2 regions of the Bacillus sp. ISL-46 genome follow, and region 1 is predicted to be linked to the other one. Evidence: riboswitches for the same ligand, from Rfam matches in the RefSeq annotation. Region 1 holds a riboswitch; the other holds the start of a gene.
The links. A riboswitch is a leader RNA that binds a small molecule or an ion and turns the genes downstream of it on or off. The one in region 1 is predicted to bind S-adenosylmethionine.

Region 1 (7,706 bases):
CAAGCGTGCCATCTTTATTGATGATGAGGAGAGTATTTTTTACTCCTGTTTCTTCACGGTTCGCAACTGAGCCGCCAACGAAATGAACCTGATTTTGTTGTGCTGCTTTTCTGAGAAATTCAATCGTTTGTACTGCTTTTGGGTCTGCAATTTCATTCAGGCGCGTCAAGTCATATCCCGTTGTCCATAGTTCCGGAAGGACAATGATATCGGGTTGTTCAGTCAGTGCATTTTCAATGAGTCTTTCGGCAGTTTGGTAGTTTTTATTGGGATCACCGAAGACGATATCCATTTGCAGACATGAAATTTTTAATTTCACGAATCTTCACCTCGTTTGAAATTTCGGAATTTTTTCTTTACAAGCCGTTATAAAAGTTATATCATTTGTGACTAGAATTTCACAATGATTCTTATAAAAAATTAAGCAGGTGAGAACAATGAAGCAATTTCCTCCATCAGAATTATTAACTAGTCTTCCGAAGCAATTTTTTGCTTCACTTGTTAAAAAAGTAGGGGAATATATTTCACAAGGGTTTGATGTGATTAATTTAGGGCAAGGCAACCCTGATCAGCCAACGCCTTCTCATATTGTTAAAAAACTTCAAGATGCAGCAGCGAATCCATTAAATCATAAATATTCTCCTTTTCAGGGACATCGTTATTTAAAACAGGCTGCCGCTGATTTTTATTTAAGAGAATATGGAGTGACCATTGATCCGGATAAAGAAGTGGCGATTTTGTTTGGGGGTAAAGCAGGACTTGTCGAAATTCCTCAATGCATATTAAATCCGGGGGATACCATCCTTGTACCTGACCCCGGTTACCCGGATTATTGGTCTGGGGTTGCTCTTGCAAAAGCTGAAATGGTTACGATGCCGTTACGAGAGGAAAATAACTTTCTACCGGATTATTGCGAACTGGATAAGTCTGTTTTATCAAAAGCAAAGTTAATGTTCCTCAATTATCCTAATAATCCAACAGGAGCTACAGCTACTCATGAATTATTTAATGAGACTATTAAGCTAGCTAGAGATCATGATATTTGTGTTGTTCATGATTTTGCCTATGGTGCTATTGGTTTCGATGGTGAAAAACCAATAAGTTTTATGCAGGTTGAAGGGGCTAAAGAGGTTGGGATAGAGATATATACTTTATCAAAAACCTTTAATATGGCAGGCTGGCGTGTTGGTTTTGCTGTTGGGAATGAGAGTGTGATTTCAAGCATTGAACTTTTACAGGACCATCTTTATGTTAGTTTATTTGGAGCTGTACAAGAGGCAGCGGCTGAGGCTTTAATGGGCCCTCAGGATTGTGTACGGGAACTAAACGATCTTTATGAGCGAAGACGTAATGTATTGATTGATGGGCTTCGTTCATTGGGATGGAAGGTCACCGCGCCAAAGGGTTCCTTTTTCGCGTGGCTCAAAGTTCCTGAGGGCAAAACATCTGAGGAATTTGCTAACATTTTACTCGAACAAGCACATATCATGGTTGCACCGGGAATTGGCTTTGGAGAATTTGGAGAAGGATATGTCCGTGTTGGGTTATTAACATCAGAACAACGATTAGCCGAAGCTGTTGAAAGAATTAGTCGTTTGGAAATATTCTGTTAAATCGATTGACATTTTATATTTTTCTTGAGATAATGCAAATTAAAGTTAAACAACATTAAAAACTTTATAAAATACGAATCGTTTTCTTATCAAGAGCAGGCGGAGGGAAAAGCCCGATGAAGCCCGGCAACCGACTTAAACCAGTTTTAGGCACGGTGCTAATTCTTGCAGCAACAAGCTGATAGATGAGAAGATGTTAGTTTGCGGCTAACCTCTTCTTTGTTGAAGAGGTTTTTATGTTTTTTGAAAGGACGTGTTTTTGAATGTCTAAAATAATTGCTACATATTTACTGCATGATGAAAAAAAACCAACCAAAAAGGCTGAAGAGATTGCACTTGGATTAACTGTAGGTTCATGGACGAACTTGCCTGAACTAGAGCAAAGCCAATTACGCAAGCATAAAGGCAGTGTGGTATCAGTTGAAACGATACCTGCAGAAAAAGGTGACCAATCTTTAATCCGCATAGCCTATCCAGCGATTAATTTTTCTAATGACCTGCCTGCTATTTTAACAACCGTTTTCGGTAAGCTTTCATTAGATGGAAAAATAAAATTACTAGATTTGCAGTTTGATGATGGATTAAAGAGTCAGTTCCCTGGCCCAAGGTTTGGAATTGAAGGTCTTCGGAAGAAATTAAACGTTTATAATAGACCGCTTTTAATGAGTATCTTTAAAGGAGTGCTCGGTAAAGATCTCGCATTTTTAGTTGAGCAATTAAAGCAACAAGCCCTTGGTGGTGTAGATTTTGTGAAGGATGATGAAATCCTTTTTGAAAATGAGCTGACACCATTTGAAAAAAGAATTGTCGAAGGAAAAAAGGCATTGCAAGAAGTATTTGACCAAACAGGACATCGAACTTTGTATGCAGTTAACCTAACGGGTAGAACATCGCAGCTGAAGGAAAAAGCAAGGAAGGCTGCAGAGCTTGGAGCGGACCTCTTACTGTTTAATGTGTTTTCCTATGGCATAGACGTCCTGCAGGAATTAAGAGAAGACGATGAAATTGCCTTACCGCTTATGGCACATCCTGCAGTTAGTGGTGCTTTTACATCATCTCCAGTTTATGGATTATCCCATTCATTATTGCTTGGAAAGTTGCTTCGTTATGCTGGTGCTGATTTATCGTTGTTCCCATCCCCATATGGAACCGTGGCGTTAGAGAAGACGAAAGCACTGTCGATTGCAAGTGAGTTAACCGTAGAAGATGCCTTTAAAAAGTCATTCCCAGTTCCATCAGCGGGAATTCATCCAGGCTTGGTTCCTTTATTAATTCGTGACTTCGGTAATGATTCTGTCATTAATGCAGGCGGAGGGGTCCATGGCCATCCAGAGGGTGCACGCGGAGGGGGCCTTGCGTTCCGTCAAGCGATTGATACCAATCTTAAAGGAAAATTATTAGCCGAAGGTGCAAAACAGCATCCTGAGCTCCATACGGCACTAAAACTATGGGGTAATGCAGAGGTGACCGTATGACAAAACCAGTGATTTTTTGTGATTTTGACGGAACGGTAACTGAAAGTGATAACATCATTAGCATGATGGAAAAGTTTGCTCCTCAAGGGTGGGAACGGATCAAAGATCAAATCCTCTCACGTGAGATTTCGATCAATGAGGGAGTTGGGAAACTATTCTCCTTATTACCAAGTAGGTTAAAGGATGAACTGACTGAGTTTGCGATTGAAAATGCAAAGATTCGCCCAGGATTTGGAGAGTTTGTTGAATTTGCGCGTGCAAAAGGTATTCCATTTTACATTGTTAGTGGCGGTATTGACTTCTTTGTTTATCCAATCTTGGAGAAATATGGTCCATTTGATGGAGTTTATTGCAATGAATCGGATTTTACAGACGAGAGAATAAAAATTCTATGGCCGAATGAATGTGATTCATTATGTAACAATGATTGCGGATGTTGTAAACCAAGTATTATTCGTAAATTAAACACTCAGGAAAACCGTTTCAAAATTGTTATTGGAGATTCGGTAACCGATCTCGAGGCAGCAAAACATGCGGACTTTGTGTTAGCAAGAGATTTACTTCAGGAAAAATGTGTGGAATGGGGAATCAATCATCAAGGATTTACTTCCTTTTTCGATTGTATCGAGGAGATTAACAAAAGAATTGAGGTGGATGAACTAACATGCTAAATGAAAGATGGAACGAATTAGCCGATGTAAAGGATGAGTTAGCTGAGCGTGATTGGTTTATGGGTACTAGCGGTAACCTGGCGATTAAAGTAAGTAATCATCCGCTTCAATTTTTAGTAACAGCAAGTGGAAAGGATAAACGGAAGCGAACAGATGAAGATTTTTTACTCGTTGATGAATTTGGCCGTGCAGTTGAAGAAACACATTTAAAGCCCTCAGCAGAGACACTTCTTCATGTCGAAATTTACCGTCGAACCAATGCTGGCTGCAGTCTCCATGTGCATACGATTGATAATAATGTGATCTCAGAAGTTTATGGTGATAATGGTGAGGTCACATTTAAAGGCCAAGAGTTGATCAAGGCTTTTGATAAGTGGGAAGAGGACGCAGTCTTAACAATACCAATCATTCGGAATGATGCCCATATCCCGACACTTGCCAATAAGTTTTCTGAACATGTTTCAGGAGATACTGGAGCTATCTTGATTCGCAACCATGGAATAACGGTATGGGGGAGAAATGCCTTTGAGGCTAAAAAAATCCTTGAAGCGTCAGAGTTTTTATTCCGCTACCAATTACGCTTACTAGAGCATAAACCATATCAATTGTTTAAACTAGTGTAAAAAATATTAAAAATGAGAGGATGATGAAGAATGGCATATATTACTTTTCAAACCAGAGAAGAGCAAATTCATGAACAAGAAGAGGTTGCAAGCTTTCTGGAGTCGCAGGAAGTTATTTATGAAAATTGGGATATTAGTAAGCTTCCCGCTGAACTAGTAGAAAAGTATCTTTTAAGCGATGAAGAAAAGGCAGAAATTCTAGCTGCATTTGAAGGCGAAATCGCAGATATTTCTGCTAGACGTGGCTACAAAGCGAAAGATGTCATTTCTTTATCAGAAAATACTCCAAATTTGGATGTATTACTGACAAACTTTAAAAATGAGCATCATCATACAGATGATGAAGTTCGTTTCATAGTCAGCGGCCACGGTGTCTTTGTTATCCAAGGTAAAGATGGTGAGTTCTTTGAAGTACATCTCAATCCAGGAGACTTGATTTCTGTACCTGAAAATACAAGGCACTATTTTACCCTTGAAGAAGATCGGAAAGTGGTTGCTGTAAGGATTTTTGTTACCACCGAGGGATGGGTACCTATTTACGAAAAAGAAGAAGTAAATCAATAACAGATACTAAAACTGGCTGCAGATTATTGCAAGCCAGTTTTTTTATTATGTATATAAGTATGGTGAAATAGAATAAAGCGCTTGCAAACTAGATGAATTTTGTCGTAAAAACAAGAATTTATTTGAGGAATTTGTCGAAAAACGAAAGAAATAGAATGTTTTGTCTACTTTTGCGATTGTGTTTACTTTTATAAAAATTCTTGTCATAATTCATCAAGTAGTCTAATTTTTCGTTGTTTACAGTAATAGAGTAAGAGGTAGGGGGATAATTGTGTGCGAGTATAGTAATACCCATAATGAAATGATTGAAGAGATAAAGGCTAAAAGGGAATTAATGATAAATAGCGCCAATACACAGGGATTTACCAATGAGATGACAATAAAATATAGCCAGGAGCTAGATGAATTAATAAATGAGTATCAAAAAGTAATGGACCAAATCTCCAGGCCAAATGAAGAAATTAAATTTGCCTTTAAACAAATGATCATGATTTGGCCGAAGGTTTTAGTCTAATGATAATTATGTAAGAGAGTGATATTTTTTTTTGTTCAACCGATTAGTAAAATAATTACTTATGAAAAAATATCAATAATGTACACCATGACAAGCAACCCCAAGATAAACGCATAGGTGGATACCCGCTCGTTTCCGTCGCCATGGCTTTCAGGAATTAATTCTTTATAAATAATAAATAACATGGCACCAGCAGCAAATGATAGACCATAGGGGACTAGCCCTTGAACAAATGAGGTTAAAAAATACCCTAAAAAGGAAGTAATGATTTCAATGGCTCCAGTTAAGGTTGCAATAATGAAGGCCTTCAGTTTACTAATTCGCTGATTGATTAAAAATAATGCGACAAGTAGGCCTTCCGGCGCATTTTGAAACCCAATTGCTAAAGCAATTAAATTTCCAGTTTCCCCCTGTTCGGATGCATAGCTTACGCCAACTGACAATCCCTCAGGAATATTATGAAGGGTAATTGCAGATATAATTAACAACGCCTTCTCATCAAATTGAATTCCCTTTTTGTTATGCTGTAAGTCAATATGAGGGATATTTTTTTCCAAAAGAGTCAGCACCCATACTCCTAAACAAACTCCTACAAAAAGTGAACCAAAGCCTCCTGTTCTTAATGCCTCAGGGATCAACCCAATCGTAGCAGCTGCCATCATAATTCCTGCACTAAATGCTAATAAAACATCCTTCCAACGATGTGTAATGGAATGAGGAATAAATAGTATAATTAGTGCCCCTGCCCCCGTAGATAACGCCGAAAGAACACTTCCAAAAATAACTTCAGTCATCACACATCTCCTTTCTTGTCCAATTAATCCAAATCAAATATCTACAATATTAGACAGTAGCTGTGATTTTTATCATTGTTTATATCTTAATATTTCATATAGTTATATTAGTACTACTTTATCTAATATTCACATCACGATTAACTACATATCTTACCACAAACTGTAATAACTTCAACTTTTACAAACTACTACTTAGCTACTGCATAAGATTTTTAAGAATATTAAATGATCACTAGTTTTAGGTTAAATCGAGAAAGAAAAAAAGAAAACTATCACTGTTTGGTACTATGCTTGTGTTGCGATTCATATATCGTAAATAAAAGCATTTTTAAACCATAGGAAGCAAACGCTTTCAATAATCTCAGATCATATGGAGGAGGGAAAGTCCTACATGCATATTGTCGTATGTGTCAAACAAGTACCAGATACAAAAATTATTAAAATTAATCCTAAAACCAACACACTCGACCGTCGCAGTGCACCAGCCATCTTGAACCCTTACGATGCCCATGCAGTTCAGGAGGCCGTAAAAATTAGGGAAAAAACAGGAGGTACCATTTCCGTCTTATCAATGGGACCACCGCAAGCGACTGATATTATCAAGAAAAGTGTGGAAATAGGTGCTGATAAAGGATATTTAATTTCTGACCGTGCCTTTGCAGGGGCAGATACACTGGCAACTAGTTATGCGCTTTCGAAAGCTTTAGAAAAAATCAATAAGGAACACCCAGTTGACATGATTATTTGTGGGAAGCACGCGATTGATGGTGATACAGGACAAGTTGGACCTGGTATTGCAAGAAGAATGGATATCCCGCCAATAACTAATGTAATTGAAGTGCCTGAAGTCAATCAGAAAGAAAACACCGTTCTTATTAAACGGAAATTAACCAATGGCTATGAATTGATTCAATCCAATCTTCCATGTTTATTGACGGTTGAAAAAGAAATTAATGAGATCGACTATTCGCCAATGCCGAACATGATTAAAGCGGCAAGGTACGAACCAATTATTTGGGCAGTAAGTGACTTTGAAAATGTAGAACGGTCACAACTTGGACTAAAAGGTTCACCAACCATTGTTGGAAAAATGTTTACGCCACCACGTCCAGAAGGCGGGAAAAGACTAGAGGGTACTAGTGATGAACAGGTTAACCAGCTAATGGCGTTGTTGATGGAGAAAAAGGACCTGTTAACAATCCAATCATCTAAATAATAACGATTATCTTTTGTCATGGGAGGGAATATACATGAATCTAGACGATTATCGGGGAGTCTGGGTATTCATCGAACAAAACGATGGTAAAGTAGAAGGCGTTTCTCTAGAATTACTTGGTGCTGGAAGGAAACTAGCGGATAAATTACAAGTTCCTTTAGCGGGCTTTTTACTAGGCAATGAAGTAAAACCTTTAGCAAATAAAATTATTTCTTATGGTGCAGATATCGTAT
Region 2 (7,706 bases), on a different contig from region 1:
GCATTGCCAACGAGTTGCACCGAAAGTTTGGAGTACTTTAAGATAATTCGGATCCACCGCTTTAAATGAGGTATATACCACAATGGTGGTAATGATAATTGAGATAATCGCGCCCATGGCAATAATCGATGAATACCCAGGACCTAGCGCCACAATCAAAATGGGCCCTAATGCGACTTTCGGCATGGCATTTAAAATAACAAGATAAGGATCAAGCACCCTTGAAATCATCGGTGACCACCAGAGGATAGCAGCTAATATCGTACCCAGTAGTGTGCCTAGAATAAATCCTAGGACGGTTTCCGTTAAGGTTACGCCAATATTGCTAACTAAAGTTCCATCATGAATTTTTTCCAGGAGTAAATTCCATATCTTTGAGGGAGAACTGAAAAGAAGCGGGTCAATCCACTGTTTTTGACTAAACAATTCCCAACTAGAGAAAAAGACGATAAAAATGATCGCCTGATAAAATCCGACCCATCTTTTTTCAACCTGCAGTGATTGAATATAGTTTTTATGGAGGAGTTCAAGCTTATTCTTTTTCTCGCTCAAGAGACTCCAACTCCCTCCATATGGTTTGAAAGATACTTGAATATGCCTGATGATTTCTTGCTTCAAATGGGGATATATTTCTTAGTTCCTCCGGCATCGTAAATGTTTTATAGATTCTCCCGGGACTTGGTGAAAGCAGAAAAACGCGATCGCTCATGGCAATAGCCTCACCAATATCGTGAGTAACGAGAATAGCTGTTTTTCCAAATTTATCTAATGTTTGTGATACTAAATCCTCCAATTTAAGCTTAGTTTGATAATCGAGAGCGGAAAAAGGCTCATCAAGCATAAGCAGTTTTGGTTCTGTGGCAAGCGTCCGGACGAGAGCCACCCGCTGCCTCATACCCCCTGATAACTGCCTAGGAAGCTGTTTTTCCACCCCTGTTAATCCGATTTGGCTTAACAGGCCAAGGGCAGCCAATCTTGTTTTTTGGTTCAACTGCTTTGATAACTTCAAACCGATCAGGATATTCTCTTCAATCGTTTTCCAAGGGAACAAATAATCTTGTTGGAGCATATAACCGATTTGGTTTTTTGCGGTAGTTACCGGCTTTTTTTCTAACAAGACAGTACCTTGCGTTGGTTTAAGCAAACTAGAAATAATGGAAAGCAGAGTCGTCTTACCACAGCCGCTGGGGCCGAGGAGGGAGACAAACTCGCCCTCATCCACTGTTAATGAAATATCGGAGAGGGCCGTGGTGGCAGAGGCTTTAGTAAAATAGGTGTGATGAATATTTTGAACGGTCAAAAAGCTCATAAGAACGGCCTCCCTTTCCTTTATTCTTTTATTATCTTGTCAGCGATCTCTGTATTTACAAGTGTTTGATGATCTACTTCTTTTGGCAGTACTCCTGCTTCGTTCATGATGTTTTGTAGATTGTTCCACTCCTCTTGGTCAAGGATAGGATCTGTTGCAAAAGATCCTTGATTTTTATAACGCTCAACAACAGTGGTCATAATTTCTAAATCTGTATCTGGAAAAAACGGTTCCACCGCTTTTGAAATTTCCTCAGCATTGTGCGACGCTACCCATTGTTGAGCTTTGTAAATTGCTCGAGTGAACTTTTCAATCGTTCCCTTATTTTCTTTCATATAGCTTTCCTTGGACATAAACGTAGTATATGGTACGTGGCCAGACTCTTTACCGAAGGAAGCAACAATATGACCTTTTCCTTCTTTTTCAAAAATACTTGCCGTTGGCTCAAATAATTGCACAAATTCGCCCGTTCCAGAAGCAAAGGCATTGGCAATATTAGCGAAATCAATGTTCTGGATTAAGTTCAAATCCTTTTGAGGATCAATTCCATGCTTTTTTAAAACAAATTCACCGACCATCTGTGGCATGCCGCCTTTACGTTGCCCTAAGAAGGTTTTTCCTTTTAAGAGGTCCCATGAAAAATTATCAATCTTTTCTCTAGCAACGAGGAAAGTACCATCGGTCTGGGTTAATTGTGCAAAATTGATGACGGGGTCGTTTGCTCCTTGGGCATAAACGTAAATCGATGTTTCTGAACCAACTAGGGCAACGTCGGCCCCCCCAGAAATCAGAGTGGTCATGGTTTTGTCGCCGCCGGGTGTTGTTGTTAGCGTGACGTCTAAACCTTCAGCTTTGAAAAATCCTTTGGCTAGGGCAACATACTGCGGGGCATAGAAAATGGACCGGGTAACTTCAGCGATTCGAACTTTCTCAAGTTTCTTTGTTTCATTTTTTGTGGAGCTATTACAAGCGACAAGTGAAAACATAAGTATAGTGATGAGCAGAAAGGAGAAACTGAACTTTAACGATTTTTTCATGAAGCGAGCCTCCTTATTTATCATAAAAAATCTGGGCTAATTGCCTAAGATATCGTATGAAGAGGAGAAAAATGTGTGAATGCCTAGAGAGAATAAATTTTATAAAAAAGGGAAGTTTTGCTGATGAGCCAATACAATGATGGAAAGATTGTTGATATCACGCGCTTTCCTTCTCCAAATCCCAATATTGAATTAAAAGTAATCACTTACCTTTCCAATGGATTACGAGTGAAAGGCATGCTTGCGGAACCGATTGGGGAAGGTGAGTATGATGGATTCCTTTATTTACGCGGCGGCATTAAAAATGTTGGTAAAGTTCGACCAGCAAGGATTGCCCAGTTCGCAGCTGAGGGCTTTGTTGTTTTTGCGCCTTATTATCGTGGAAATCAGGGTGGGGAAGGCAATGAGGATTTTGCCGGGGACGACAGGGAAGACGCCTTTTGCGCCTTTTTGCTGTTAAAATCTATGCCCAGAGTACGTGAAATACATATATTTGGGTTCTCGCGGGGTGGTGTAATGGCGCTTTTGACAGGAATTGAATTCCCTGAGACCGCGTCTGTTGTCAGCTGGGGCGGGGTCAGTGATATGTCCCTCACCTATTTGGAACGTAAAGATTTACGGAGAATGATGAAGAGGGTCATTGGCGGAACCCCTCAGAAATTTCCGGAACGGTATCAAGACAGGACCCCTCTTTATCAAATAGAAAAGATCAAAGCCCCTGTCCTGATTATCCATGGTGCTAAAGACGGAAATGTTTCGGTGGAGCACGCGTATCGTCTTGAAAGAAGGCTGAGGTTAGTAGAAAAACCAGTCGAAGCATGGTATTTTAACGAATTTACACATTACTTCCCACCAGCAGTAAATAGAAAAGTCGTGAATGATTTAACGAAGTGGATGAAAAGTCACCGTAAAAGATGATAATATATAGGTATTACAAGTAGAGGAGCGGATGTTTATGGGTATGCCTCTTGAGTTAAATACGATGATTGTAACTAAAGGTAGAGAAAAACGAGTGGAGGAAAACGTCTTTTTGCTAGAAAAAGAAGGGTACAGACTTTATCCAATTGAGATTCCGATTGATGTAAGAAAAACAATCGATAGTGATTCAAGTGGTACCGCATTGATAAAAAAAGTCGAGTTGCAAAATAACAGCACGACCATAACCTATCAATTAATATCATTAAATTCGACTAACTAATGAGATTAGAAAGCCCATATCGAATCGATATGGGCTTTCGATATTATGCTATTGGTCCGCCTTTTTCTTCAATATCACGTGAAACATTAGTGAACTTTTTAAAGTTTTCGCGGAACTTTGCGGCTAATTCCTTTGCTTTCTTTTCATATGCCTGCGAATCCGACCAAGTTTTAATCGGCTGTAGGACTTCGTCTGGTACACCTGCAATATGGAGCGGGATATTTAATCCAAAGATCGCGTCCTTGACAGTCTCCACATGGTTTAATTCTCCCTCAAGAGCGGCTTCAACCATAGCGCGCGTGTAGGAAAGTTTCATTCGATTACCGACCCCATATTCGCCGCCGGTCCAGCCAGTATTGACAAGAAAAACATTGGCATTGTGCTCAAGTATTTTTTCACCGAGCATTTCTGCGTAACGAGTCGCAGGCAGCGGCAGGAATGGAGCACCAAAGCAAGTGGAGAAGGTAGCTTGTGGTGACGTTATTCCACGCTCTGTTCCGGCTAGTTTTGAGGTGTAGCCACTTAAAAAGTGATACATTGCTTGTTCCTTTGTTAATTTTGAAATTGGAGGCAAGACACCGAATGCATCAGCGGTTAAAAAGACAATCGTATTTGGATGGCCAGCGATACTTGGTTGAACAATATTATCAATTGCGTCAATCGGATAAGCGGCACGTGTATTTTCGGTCAACGTTCCATCATCATAATCAGAGATTCTTGATTCCTGATTCAATGTTACATTTTCTAGGACAGTTCCAAAGCGGATGGCATCAAAGATTTGCGGCTCCTTTTCACGAGAAAGATTGATACATTTTGCGTAGCAGCCCCCCTCGATATTAAAGACACCATTGGAGGACCAACCGTGCTCATCATCACCAATTAATCGACGATTGGAATCCGCTGATAAGGTTGTTTTGCCAGTTCCAGACAAGCCAAAGAATAAAGCAACATCGCCTTCAATCCCAACATTGGCAGAACAGTGCATCGAAAAAATATTGTTTTCAGGCAGTAAATAATTCATTACAGAAAAAATCGACTTTTTCATTTCCCCTGCGTATTCTGTACCACCTATTAAAACAATTCTTTTTTCAAAAGAAATCATAATAAAAGCTTCCGAGTTGGTACCATCGATAGCCGGATCTGCCTTGAAATTAGGTGCAGAAATAACGGTAAATCCAGCATCATGGGCAAGTAGTTCATCATCCGACGGGCGAATAAATAACTGGTGTACAAATAAATTTTGCCAAGCTAATTCATTTACCACTTGGATGGATAAACGTGATTTTTTATCAGCACCCGCAAATCCTTTAAAAACAAAAATCTCATTTTTCTGTTGTAAATAATTAATGACCTTTTGATAAAGCTTTGTAAAAACCGGCTCTGAAATTGGTTGATTGGTAGTTCCCCATTCAATTTTGTCTTTAGTTGAATCTTCTAAAACAATGAATTTATCCTGTGGAGACCGGCCAGTATACTTTCCAGTAGCGACACTAATTGCTCCCGTAGAAGTTAATGCTCCTTCATGACGGGTTAAGACTTTCTCAACTAATTGAGGAACAGATAATTGCACATGAACATGACTTTCATTTAACAATTGATTTAATTCATTAGGAGTATCAACAGAATTCATTTAATGAGACCTTCCTTTATTTCGTTTTTAGGTTGTTAATAATATAAAAAGTATAACACATTAGCTGAATTGATGTATCCTATTTAACTGGATTTATATATTATAAAACTTTAATTGAAGATATAAAAAAAATTTATAAAAGATACTAACATATTTCGTATATTTCCCATTTTGTTGAAAAACATTTCTTAAAAAATTCATTGACATTGTTGGGCAGTGTGATATTATTCTAAGTTGAACGGATACTCTCTTATCCTGAGCTGGTGGAGGGACAGGCCCAATGAAACCCAGCAACCTGCAGTATGAAAAGATTGACCACTTAAAAGGTCCTTTTCAGGATGCGAAGGTGCTAATCTGACGCAAGGCTTTGACCTTGAACGATAAGAGCGAAAGGCCCGGAACAACCTTTCCTCTCTGGTAAGGTTTTTTGTTTTGTATAAGTCCTTTATGAAAAGAGTCTCTAATAAAAATCCTTTGTTTATTACATACTAAGGGAATGAGTACCGTATCAAATTCTCGATGTTTAAGGAAGTATTCCTGTAACCTTCCTAAAACCTCGATTATCTCATATTATAGGAGGAATTCAGATGTCAACAAAACGTCGTTTGTTCACTTCTGAATCAGTTACTGAGGGTCATCCTGATAAGATCTGTGACCAAATTTCTGATTCCATTTTAGATGCTATTTTAGCAAGGGATGCTAATGCCCGGGTTGCGGCTGAAACTTCAGTAACAACAGGACTAGTGCTAGTAGCAGGAGAAATCACCACATCTACCTACGTGGATATTCCAAAAATTGTTCGTGAAACGATTAAAAACATCGGCTACAATCGGGCGAAATTCGGTTTTGACTCAGAAACCTGTGCTGTTTTAACATCTATTGATGAACAGTCTCCAGATATCGCGATGGGTGTTGACCAAGCTTTGGAAGCGCGTGAAGGTCAAATGTCTGATGAACAAATCGAAGCAATTGGTGCAGGGGACCAAGGTTTAATGTTTGGTTTTGCTTGTAATGAAACAAAAGAGCTTATGCCTCTTCCCATTTCACTAGCGCACAAACTTGCTCGCCGTTTAACAGAAGTACGTAAAGATAAGGTTCTTGATTACTTACGTCCAGACGGAAAAACACAAGTAACGGTTGAATATGATGAGAACGATAAACCAGTACGCATTGATACGATTGTTATTTCCACTCAACACAATCCTGAAGTTGAGTTAGAGCAAATTCAACGTAACTTGAAGGAATATGTTATTAATCCGGTAGTTCCAAAAGAATTAATCGATGAAAAGACAAAATACTTTATTAATCCAACCGGCCGTTTCGTTATTGGCGGACCACAAGGGGATGCTGGCTTAACAGGTCGTAAAATCATCGTTGATACGTATGGTGGATATGCTCGCCATGGCGGTGGTGCCTTCTCTGGTAAGGATCCTACAAAAGTGGACCGTTCAGCTGCCTACGCAGCACGTTATGTTGCCAAAAATATCGTTGCTGCTGGCCTTGCTGATAAGGTAGAAGTTCAACTTGCCTATGCAATTGGAGTTGCTAGACCCGTTTCGATTGCAGTTGATACGTTTGGTACAGGTAAATTGAGCGAAGACGTGTTAGTTGACCTAGTAAGTGAAAACTTCGACCTTCGCCCTGCAGGTATCATTAATATGTTGGATCTTCGTCGCCCAATTTACCAACAAACAGCAGCTTATGGTCACTTTGGCCGTACAGATGTGGATCTTCCTTGGGAGCGCACAGATAAAGTAGAAACATTACGCCAACAAGCAAATCTATAAATAGAAAAGCAAAAGCGCCTTGGCGCTGGAGCTAGACAATACAAAGGGAGTTACATACTACATGTAACTCCTGTTTTTATTCGTACGTCTATTTACCTGTACAGTAACAAATAATTGAAAAAATGAAGTGTTTAAGCAGGTCTAAAGAAGTGAAAAATGATGATATTAAATTTGCCTATTGTTCACAGTGCAAATTTTATAAAAAAAGTGGTAGTATTAGAGAGTATGTTTTTCTGTCTAGCTCCAGCGCAAGGCGTTTGCGCTTTGGAGCAATACGTCCTTTTAAAGGATATTTAGAATGAGGTGAAGTACATAATGTGTGGTTTTATCGGTTGTGTACACGACAAAACACAAAACTATAGTGATGAGCAAAAACAACAATTTAAAAATATGAACGATATTATAACTCATCGGGGGCCGGATGATGATGGTTTTTATTATGATGATCATATCCAATTTGGGTTCCGCCGTTTAAGTATCATTGATATTGAGAGTGGTCATCAACCGCTTACGTATGAAAATGAACGCCACTGGATTATCTTTAATGGTGAAGTTTATAACTATGTAGAACTGCGCGAGGAACTATTGAGCGAAGGATTAACCTTTTCAACTAGCTCCGATACCGAAGTTATTATTGCACTCTACAGCCATTTGAAGGAAAAAGCCGTCGAAAAACTACGTGGAATGTTCTCCTTTGTCATCTGGGATAAACAAGAACAAACTCTTTATGGGGCGCGTGATCCGT

Region 2: it holds a riboswitch for S-adenosylmethionine, as region 1 does, so the genes downstream of both, metK (methionine adenosyltransferase) here and mtnW (2,3-diketo-5-methylthiopentyl-1-phosphate enolase) in region 1, are expected to answer to the same signal.

What each region holds. Positions count from the first base shown of each region.
Region 1 is NZ_JAGGQR010000027.1:94,658-102,363, forward strand. Features, by position in the region: gene J7E67_RS15490 (carbon-nitrogen family hydrolase) at 1-319, opposite strand, end outside; gene J7E67_RS15495 (pyridoxal phosphate-dependent aminotransferase) at 438-1,613, shown strand; SAM riboswitch class I at 1,697-1,805, shown strand; gene mtnW (2,3-diketo-5-methylthiopentyl-1-phosphate enolase) at 1,877-3,088, shown strand; gene J7E67_RS15505 (2-hydroxy-3-keto-5-methylthiopentenyl-1-phosphate phosphatase) at 3,085-3,759, shown strand; gene J7E67_RS15510 (methylthioribulose 1-phosphate dehydratase) at 3,753-4,382, shown strand; gene J7E67_RS15515 (1,2-dihydroxy-3-keto-5-methylthiopentene dioxygenase) at 4,413-4,946, shown strand; gene J7E67_RS15520 (aspartyl-phosphate phosphatase Spo0E family protein) at 5,218-5,460, shown strand; gene J7E67_RS15525 (ZIP family metal transporter) at 5,520-6,254, opposite strand; gene J7E67_RS15530 (electron transfer flavoprotein subunit beta/FixA family protein) at 6,649-7,473, shown strand; gene J7E67_RS15535 (electron transfer flavoprotein subunit alpha/FixB family protein) at 7,508-7,706, shown strand, end outside.
Region 2 is NZ_JAGGQR010000077.1:1,032-8,737, forward strand. Features, by position in the region: gene J7E67_RS27740 (ABC transporter permease) at 1-552, opposite strand, end outside; gene J7E67_RS27745 (ABC transporter ATP-binding protein) at 533-1,309, opposite strand; gene J7E67_RS27750 (ABC transporter substrate-binding protein) at 1,330-2,295, opposite strand; gene J7E67_RS27755 (alpha/beta hydrolase family protein) at 2,470-3,264, shown strand; gene J7E67_RS27760 (DUF2584 domain-containing protein) at 3,302-3,544, shown strand; gene pckA (phosphoenolpyruvate carboxykinase (ATP)) at 3,588-5,174, opposite strand; SAM riboswitch class I at 5,422-5,561, shown strand; gene metK (methionine adenosyltransferase) at 5,762-6,961, shown strand; gene asnB (asparagine synthase (glutamine-hydrolyzing)) at 7,277-7,706, shown strand, end outside.